Regions from separate parts of the Variovorax sp. TLI9-5A genome, predicted to be linked through region 2. Evidence: predicted binding sites of a transcription regulator. Region 2 holds the regulator's gene; the other holds the start of a gene.
The links. The regulator HrcA, encoded in region 2, represses chaperone genes, less so after heat shock. The targets are predictions, from matches to a motif close to TTAGCACTCNNNNNNNNNGAGTGCTAA.

Region 1 (3,883 bases), 4.5 Mb from region 2:
TGTCGGCAGCAGCGCCGGCGCCGTCGATGATGATGGTGTTTTCCTTGCCCACTTCGATGCGCTTGGCTTGGCCCAGGTCGGCCAGCGTCACCTTTTCGAGCGTCAGGCCCACTTCTTCAGCGATGACCTTGCCGCCCGTCAGGATGGCGATGTCTTCCAGCATGGCCTTGCGGCGGTCGCCGAAGCCAGGAGCCTTGACGGCCACGACCTTCAGGATGCCACGGATCGTGTTCACGACCAGCGTAGCCAGGGCTTCGCCCTCGACTTCTTCGGCAATGATCAGCAGCGGACGGCCGGCCTTGGCGACTTGTTCCAGCGTGGGGAGCAGGTCACGGATGTTGCTGATCTTCTTGTCGAACAGCAGCACGAAGGGGTTGTCCAGCAGCGCCGATTGCTTCTCGGGGTTGTTGATGAAGTAGGGCGACAGGTAGCCGCGGTCGAACTGCATGCCTTCGACGACGTCGAGTTCGCTCTCGAGCGACTTGCCGTCTTCCACGGTGATCACGCCTTCCTTGCCGACCTTGTCCATCGCGTCGGCGATGAGCTTGCCGATGGTTTCGTCGCTGTTGGCCGAGATCGAGCCGACTTGAGCGATTTCCTTCGACGTGGTGGTGGGCTTCGAAGCCTTCTTCAGCTCTTCGACCAGGGCCGTCACGGCCTTGTCGATGCCGCGCTTCAGGTCCATCGGGTTGATGCCCGCGGCCACGTACTTGAAGCCTTCGCGAACGATGGCTTGAGCCAGCACGGTAGCGGTCGTGGTGCCGTCACCAGCGTTGTCGCTGGTCTTGGAGGCCACTTCCTTCACGAGCTGGGCGCCCATGTTCTGCAGCTTGTCCTTCAGTTCGATTTCCTTGGCGACCGACACGCCGTCCTTGGTGACGGTGGGGGCGCCGAACGAGCGCTCGAGCACCACGTTACGGCCCTTGGGGCCCAGGGTCACCTTGACTGCGTTGGCCAGGATGTTCACACCCTCGACCATGCGTGCGCGGGCTTCACCGCCGAAGACTACGTCTTTTGCTGCCATGTTTGTTTACTCCGAGTGGGATGTTTGAATTACTTCTCGACGACTGCGAACAGGTCGTCTTCCTTCATGACCAGCAGTTCGTCGCCGCCGACCTTGACGGTCTGGCCGCTGTACTTGCCGAACAGGACGCGGTCGCCGACCTTCACGGTCAGTGCGGCCAGCTCGCCCTTGTCGTTGCGCTTGCCCGGGCCCACGGCCAGGACTTCACCCTGATCGGGCTTCTCGGCGGCTGCGTCGGGGATGACGATGCCGGAGGCAGTCTTGGTTTCGCTGTCAACACGCTTGACGATCACGCGATCGGCCAAAGGACGAAGTTTCATTGCATCTCCTGGATGTATGGATAAGAAACGGGTTTGTGGTCGGGTGCCGGACCGGAGCCCGGCAGCCCATCGGCTGGAAGCGAGGCCGTTGTTAGCACTCGTCAGCAGCGAGTGCTAATCATAAGGGCAATCGATGACGTTTCAAGGCCGGGTTGGCTGGCCGTTGTCGGTGCGGATGTCGGTTCTCAGCTAACTCGGAACTGCACGACCGTACTTTTCCGAGGGGTTGCTGCTGCCGCAGGCCGCTGGAAGACGCTGCTGAACGTGCATGAATGCGCCTTGATCGCCTAATTTTTGATCAAAATTTACCCGGATGAAATTCAATGGAGCGATGAATCTGCAGAATGATTGCCCTGGAGTAGGGCGGAGCCAATACAGCCCCTCATTTGTCAGCTAGACGCGGGTGCTGACGATGTGGCCAGCGCTTCAGGTCGTCGTCTTTTCCGGCCGGCCGGCCATGACGCTGGCTCAGTATTCCCGTATCACCGCCTTCAGCGTGCGCATGCCCTCGCCGACTGTGTTCGTTGCCATGGTGGTGCCGCTCCTCAGCCCATGTCGGGCTGGCCGTTGGACGCCATCAGCCCGCCATCCACCGGCATCGCGACGCCCGAGACAAAACTTGCATCGTCACTCGCCAGAAAGGCAACCACGGCCGCGATCTCCGAGGGATCGGCACCGCGCCCGAGCGGGATGCGCTCGGCGAACTTCGCCATCAGCGCGTTGTCGCCTTTCATGTCCTCGGTCATCGGCGTGAAGGTGAGGCTGGGGCACACGGCGTTCACCCGCACGCCGCTCTTGCCGTGGTCCAGCGCGAGAGCCTTGGTGAAGTTGACGATCGCGCCCTTTGACGCGTTGTAGAAACCCATGCCCCAGTCGCCGCCCAGGCCGGAGACCGAAGCGGTGTTCACGATGCAGCCCCTGCTGCGCACCAGATGCGGCATGGCCGCGCGGCAGCCGTGGAACACGCCGCCGGCGTTGACTGCCATGATCCGGTTCCAATCTTCCAGCGGCGGCTGCGTGACCGTGCCTTCGACCGCGATGCCGGCATTGTTGAAGAGCACGTGCAGCGCGCCGAAGCGCTCGATGGTCGCATCCACCAGTGCCTGCACCTGGCTGAAGCTGGACACATCGGTCAACTTCACCAGGGTGCGTTCGTCCGGCAACTCACGTGCCACATGCTGCAGCTTGGCAAGCGTGTCCCCCGCGAGCACCACGTTCGCGCCTTCCCGCGAAAAACGGTGCGCGGTGGCTTCGCCAATGCCGCTGCCAGCGCCGGTCACGATGACGACGCGATCCTTGAAACGTTGCATATCGATCCTCACGATCATGTGTCCGGGTGATGAAGAGACCGGCGTCCGGCGGCCTTCATCTATTTCGGTGGCGGGGCTGCAGGTGCTGGGGCGGGAACCGTCTGCGCGCCGCCCTGTACCTGCGCGGCCGGCGGCGTTGCCTCGTGCGAGGGGCCTTCGCCGCGCTTGTCCACGGCATAAAAGTAAAACAGGGCGCCGAGCATCACGAGGATGGCCACGGTCACGCTGAACACGAAGACGCGCTGGTTGTCGCGCCTGTCGTCCCTGGCTTGCTGTCTTCTCGATAGTTCGCTCATGGCATCTTTCCTTTCCTGCAATGGCGCGAATGAATGGAATGAGGGCGGATGGAAGAAGACATCCCCCGCAAGAGAAACGCTAGGACTTCGTACCGCGCGCCGTGTCGGACATCGACTGAGGTGGCTGTCGCGCAAAAGCGCCTCAGGCTCATTCATTGCCTTGTCCTGGGCATCGAACGGAAGTCCAGGCATTGTCGGGCGCCGCCTTGCGCCACCTCGCGCCGTCAATCGCGGCAATGGCAAATGTCCTGCACCCTGCGTCGTCGACGGATGGCGGCGCGACTGCCGCAGACGTCGAAGATTCCACACATGTTCAGAGTTTCAGAGTTTCAGAGTTCGAGGAGCCATCCATGTCAAAGAAGCCAAACCCTGCCAGGCAGTCCACGCATGAAGAACCCGAAGTCACGCAGGAGGAGTCGGTACCCAGCGATGGTCGCGACATCGAGGGCGAGCATCTGATGAAGGAAGTGACCAACAAGAAGCTCCACGACAAGGGCGAAGCCGAGCACAAGACACCCGGGAAGGTTGATGAGTCCGATACCGAACGGGACTCTCACTGAGCCGGCGGGTGCCATGAACTCCCGAGCCGCCGCCGGCTCGACGCGATGGCAGCGCTGCCGGCGATGGTTGCTGCCTCTGCTCGGCATTGCCGTCCTGGCCATGCTGCTATCCCATGTCCACAAGATCGACTGGGCCGGTGCCTGGCATGCGCTGCAACGATATTCGCCCTGGCTGCTGCTCGCGGTGCTCGGACTCGCCACGGTCAGCCATGCGCTCTACGGCTGCTTCGACCTTATCGGCAAGCATCATCTGCGCCACCGCTTGTCGTACTGGCGCACCTGGGCCATCGCCGTCACGAGCTATGCGTTCAACCTGAATCTCGGTTCGCTGGTCGGCGGCATCGGGATGCGTGCGCGTCTCTACGCACGCGCC
Region 2 (3,883 bases):
TGACGCATGACACAGGCCCTATGGGTGCGGCGCGTGCTGCAGGCATCGCCTTCACACCGATACCAGACAGCTGGCTCCTAGCGCCAGAACTCGACGAAGCCGAGAAGCGCACACGAAATCTTGAGGCGGAACTAGCCGACTACCGCAAAGCAGAGCCAAAGTTTGAGGCCCACCAAGATCTCGACACCTCAGGTATTGGCGTGGAAGTGGCTTTGATTGAACTGAAGCGCTATCGTCCGCTTCAGGACGAGGAGATAGAAAGACTAGTGCAGCATCTCAAGGCTCGGATTCCTTGTGCGCACGATTTTGGCCCGAGAGAACCAAAGGAAGTCGCAGCCAAAGGCTTTGAATCGATTCTTTTCACGAAGAAGACCTTTACGCCCGCGAGCGATGACAGTATTCGAAAATATCAAGATGAGCTTTATCCGAACTGGATCGAAGCCTGTTCGACCTACTTGGCGAGCCTTCACGACATCCTCAATACACAAGCTCCTTTGCCATTGCTGACTGTGTGTATCCAAAATGTTGGGTCACGTCCGGCGGAGGATGCACTAGTCAAATTCACGTGCAGAGGCATGCTTCAGATAGCGGCTCCGCCGTGGAAGAAGGAGCAGCCGAGCATGCCAGAATTGCCCCTCGCGCCCAGTCCACCTTCTGGAGTATGGCGGACTCATCGATACCCTGATCTCCTAAACAGAGGGTTCGCGCACCATTTGAATATGCCGCACCCCGCTTGGCGCGACGATTTGTCGTCCTCGCTTTCTGCTGGCGGCAGAGACCCAAACGCTTTTTACTGGCATCCCAATCGACCTGAGCATCCTCAAAGCGAGGTAATCTTGACGTGCCAACAGTGGAGACACTCGATGGACGCAGAATCATTCGAATTGGTGTTGCACCCACTCTTAGGTGACGAGCCGGCAGAAGGAACTGTCACAGTGGAGGTGCACGCAAAGAACTTGACGAAGGCATTCACCCAACGCTTCCCAGTGCGCGTGACTCCCCTGGACATGACCCCGTGGCCAGAGGCGCTAAAGATTGTCGAGCAGGCGGCGATTACCAAGATATCTCTCAACTAGACCGCTTCCATCCGTGAAGTGAGTACAGAGCCCAGCAAGGACGACAGCCGGCTGGGATAAAGCCCCCAATTTGGCGCCGCTCGGCTACACCATGGCTACATGGCCTCTCTGAGCCCGAAAGAAAAAGAAAAGGCGCTATCGTTTAAATAGCGCCTTATTCAGTGCCCATACGGCTTTTCGGTGGTAGGCCGTGCTGGGCTTGAACCAGCGACCAACGGATTATGAGTCCGCTGCTCTAACCAACTGAGCTAACGGCCCACGCGGGACGATTCTATGCGCGCCGCCGAGCCGATCTGCGCTACTTGCGATGGCTCAGCGCGTTGCTAACCAAACGCGACGTGATGTCGACGATCTGGATCATGCGCTCGTAAGGCATGCGTGTCGGCCCGATCACGCCCAGCGTGCCCACGACCTGCCCGTCGACCTCATAGTTGGCGCTGACGATCGAAAGCTCCTCGAACGGCACCACCTGGCTTTCTCCGCCGATGAAGATCCGCACGCCCTCGGCCTTGCTCGACACGTCGAGAAGGCGCATCAACTGGGCCTTCTGCTCGAAGAGTTCGAAGGCGCGGCGCAGCTGTCCCATGTCGCTGGAGAAATCGCTCACCGCCAGCAGATTGCGCTCCCCGGAGATGACGACGTCGTCTTCCTGCGCCTCGGTCAGCACTTCCGAGCTGACCTGCACCGCCGCCTGCATCAGCGTGGCGATCTCGCCGCGCAGCATCTCGATCTCGGACTGCAGCCGGTCGCGCACCTGCTCGATGGTCAGGCCCGCATAGTTCGCGTTGATGTAGTTCGAGGCCTCGACCAGTTGCGACTGGGAATAGTCGGCCTCCGGAAAGATCACCCTGTTCTGCACGTCGCCATCGGGCGAGACGATGATCACCAGCAGGCGCCGCTCCGACAGCCGCAGGAATTCGATCTGCTTGAACACCGACGCGCGCCGCGGCGCCATCACCACGCCCACGAACTGCGACATGTTCGACAGCAGGTGCGCCGCATTGGCGATCACCTTCTGCGGCTGGTCGGGTGCGAGGCTCGGCGCGGTCATCTGCTCGCGCTGCGCGGTCAACATCGTGTCGACGAAGAGGCGGTATCCGCGATGCGTGGGAATGCGCCCCGCCGAGGTGTGCGGACTGGCGATCAGCCCCAGCGCCTCGAGGTCGGACATGACGTTGCGGATGGTTGCCGGCGACAGATCGAGCCCCGAAGAGCGCGACAACGTGCGCGAACCGACAGGCTGCCCGTCGGCGATGTAGCGCTCGACGAGCGTCTTGAGCAGCAACTTGGCACGGTCGTCCAGCATTGCAAGATTTTAGTGTTGTAATTTGTGAGATATGACCTCACGCTTTCGTCACGTCGCCCTGATCGGCAAATACCAGGCTTCCGGCGCCCGGGCGCAGGCGGATGCGCGCGACAGTGTCATGGAAGACATCGGTGCCTTTCTCGAATCGCAAGGCTGCACGGTCTACGTCGAGCGCCCGACCTGCGAGGAAGCCGATGACGCCCTCCCCGCCCATCCACGCTACGAAGCCCTGAGCGTCGAGGAAATCGGCCAGCGCTGCGACCTCGGCCTGGTCGTCGGCGGCGACGGCACCATGCTCGGCATCGGCCGCCAGCTCGCCAGCTACGGCATTCCGCTGATCGGCATCAACCGCGGCCGGCTCGGCTTCATCACCGACATCCCCCTCGACAACTACCAGGCCACGCTGATCCCGATGCTGGCCGGCGAGTACGAGGAAGACCACCGCAGCCTGATGCAGGCCAAAGTCATGCGCGACGGCGCCTCGGTGTTCGACGCCTTCGCCATGAACGACGTGGTCGTCAACCGCGGCGCCACCTCCGGCATGGTCGAGTTGCGCGTGTCGGTGGGCCGCCATTTCGTGGCCAACCAGCGTGCCGACGGCCTGATCATCGCCACGCCCACGGGCTCGACCGCCTACGCGCTGTCGGCCGGCGGCCCGCTGCTGCACCCGGCGGTGCCGGGGTGGGTGTTGGTGCCGATCGCGCCGCACACGCTGTCGAACCGCCCGGTCCTGCTGCCCGATGCCGACGAGATCGTCATCGAGCTGGTGGGCGGGCGCGACGCCAGCGCCAATTTCGACATGCAGTCGCTCGCCTCGCTGGCTATCGGCGACCGCGTGGTGGTGCGCCGCTCCGACTTCCGCGTGCGCTTCCTGCATCCGCGCGGCTGGAGCTACTTCGACACGCTGCGCAAGAAACTTCACTGGAACGAAGGGGGCTCCTGAATGGCGCTGCGACGCATCGCACTGCGCGACTTCGTGATCGTGCGATCACTAGAACTCGACCTGTCCGGCGGCTTCACAGTGCTGACCGGTGAAACCGGCGCGGGCAAATCCATCCTGATCGACGCGCTGCAGCTCGCGCTGGGCAACCGGGCCGATGCCGGCGCGGTGCGCGAGGGCGCCGAGCGCCTCGACGTGAGCGCCGAATTCGATGCCGATCCGACGCTGGACGGCTGGCTCGACCAAGGCGGCTTCGAGCCCGGCGACGCGCTGCTGCTGCGCCGCACCGTCGATCTGCAAGGCCGCAGCCGCGGCTGGATCAACGGCAGCCCCGCCACCGCCACCCAGCTGCGCGAGCTCGGCGACCGCCTGCTCGACATCCACGGCCAGCACGCCTGGCAGAGCCTGACGCGGCCCGAAGCGGTGCGCGGCCTGCTCGACGCCTACGCGGGCGCGCGCACCGATGCGCTCGACGCCGCATGGCAGGCCTGGCGGCAGGCGCTATCCACGCTCGAACACGCCCGCTCCGCTCAAGACTCGCTGCAGCGCGAACGCGAACGG

Region 1: a site for HrcA is predicted at 1,436-1,462, ahead of AC1VNX_RS28600 (co-chaperone GroES). Genes of this name have one in related genera too.

What each region holds. Positions count from the first base shown of each region.
Region 1 covers NZ_CP200310.1:5,996,153-6,000,035, reverse strand. Annotated here, with positions in the region: gene groL (chaperonin GroEL) at 1-1,024, opposite strand, end outside; gene AC1VNX_RS28600 (co-chaperone GroES) at 1,054-1,344, opposite strand; gene budC (meso-2,3-butanediol dehydrogenase) at 1,890-2,654, opposite strand; gene AC1VNX_RS28590 (hypothetical protein) at 2,714-2,950, opposite strand; gene AC1VNX_RS28585 (hypothetical protein) at 3,301-3,510, shown strand; gene AC1VNX_RS28580 (lysylphosphatidylglycerol synthase domain-containing protein) at 3,524-3,883, shown strand, end outside.
Region 2 covers NZ_CP200310.1:1,491,127-1,495,009, reverse strand. Annotated here, with positions in the region: gene AC1VNX_RS07275 (PIN domain-containing protein) at 1-1,076, shown strand, start outside; tRNA gene AC1VNX_RS07270 (tRNA-Ile) at 1,258-1,334, opposite strand; gene hrcA (heat-inducible transcriptional repressor HrcA) at 1,375-2,382, opposite strand; gene AC1VNX_RS07260 (NAD kinase) at 2,414-3,325, shown strand; gene recN (DNA repair protein RecN) at 3,326-3,883, shown strand, end outside.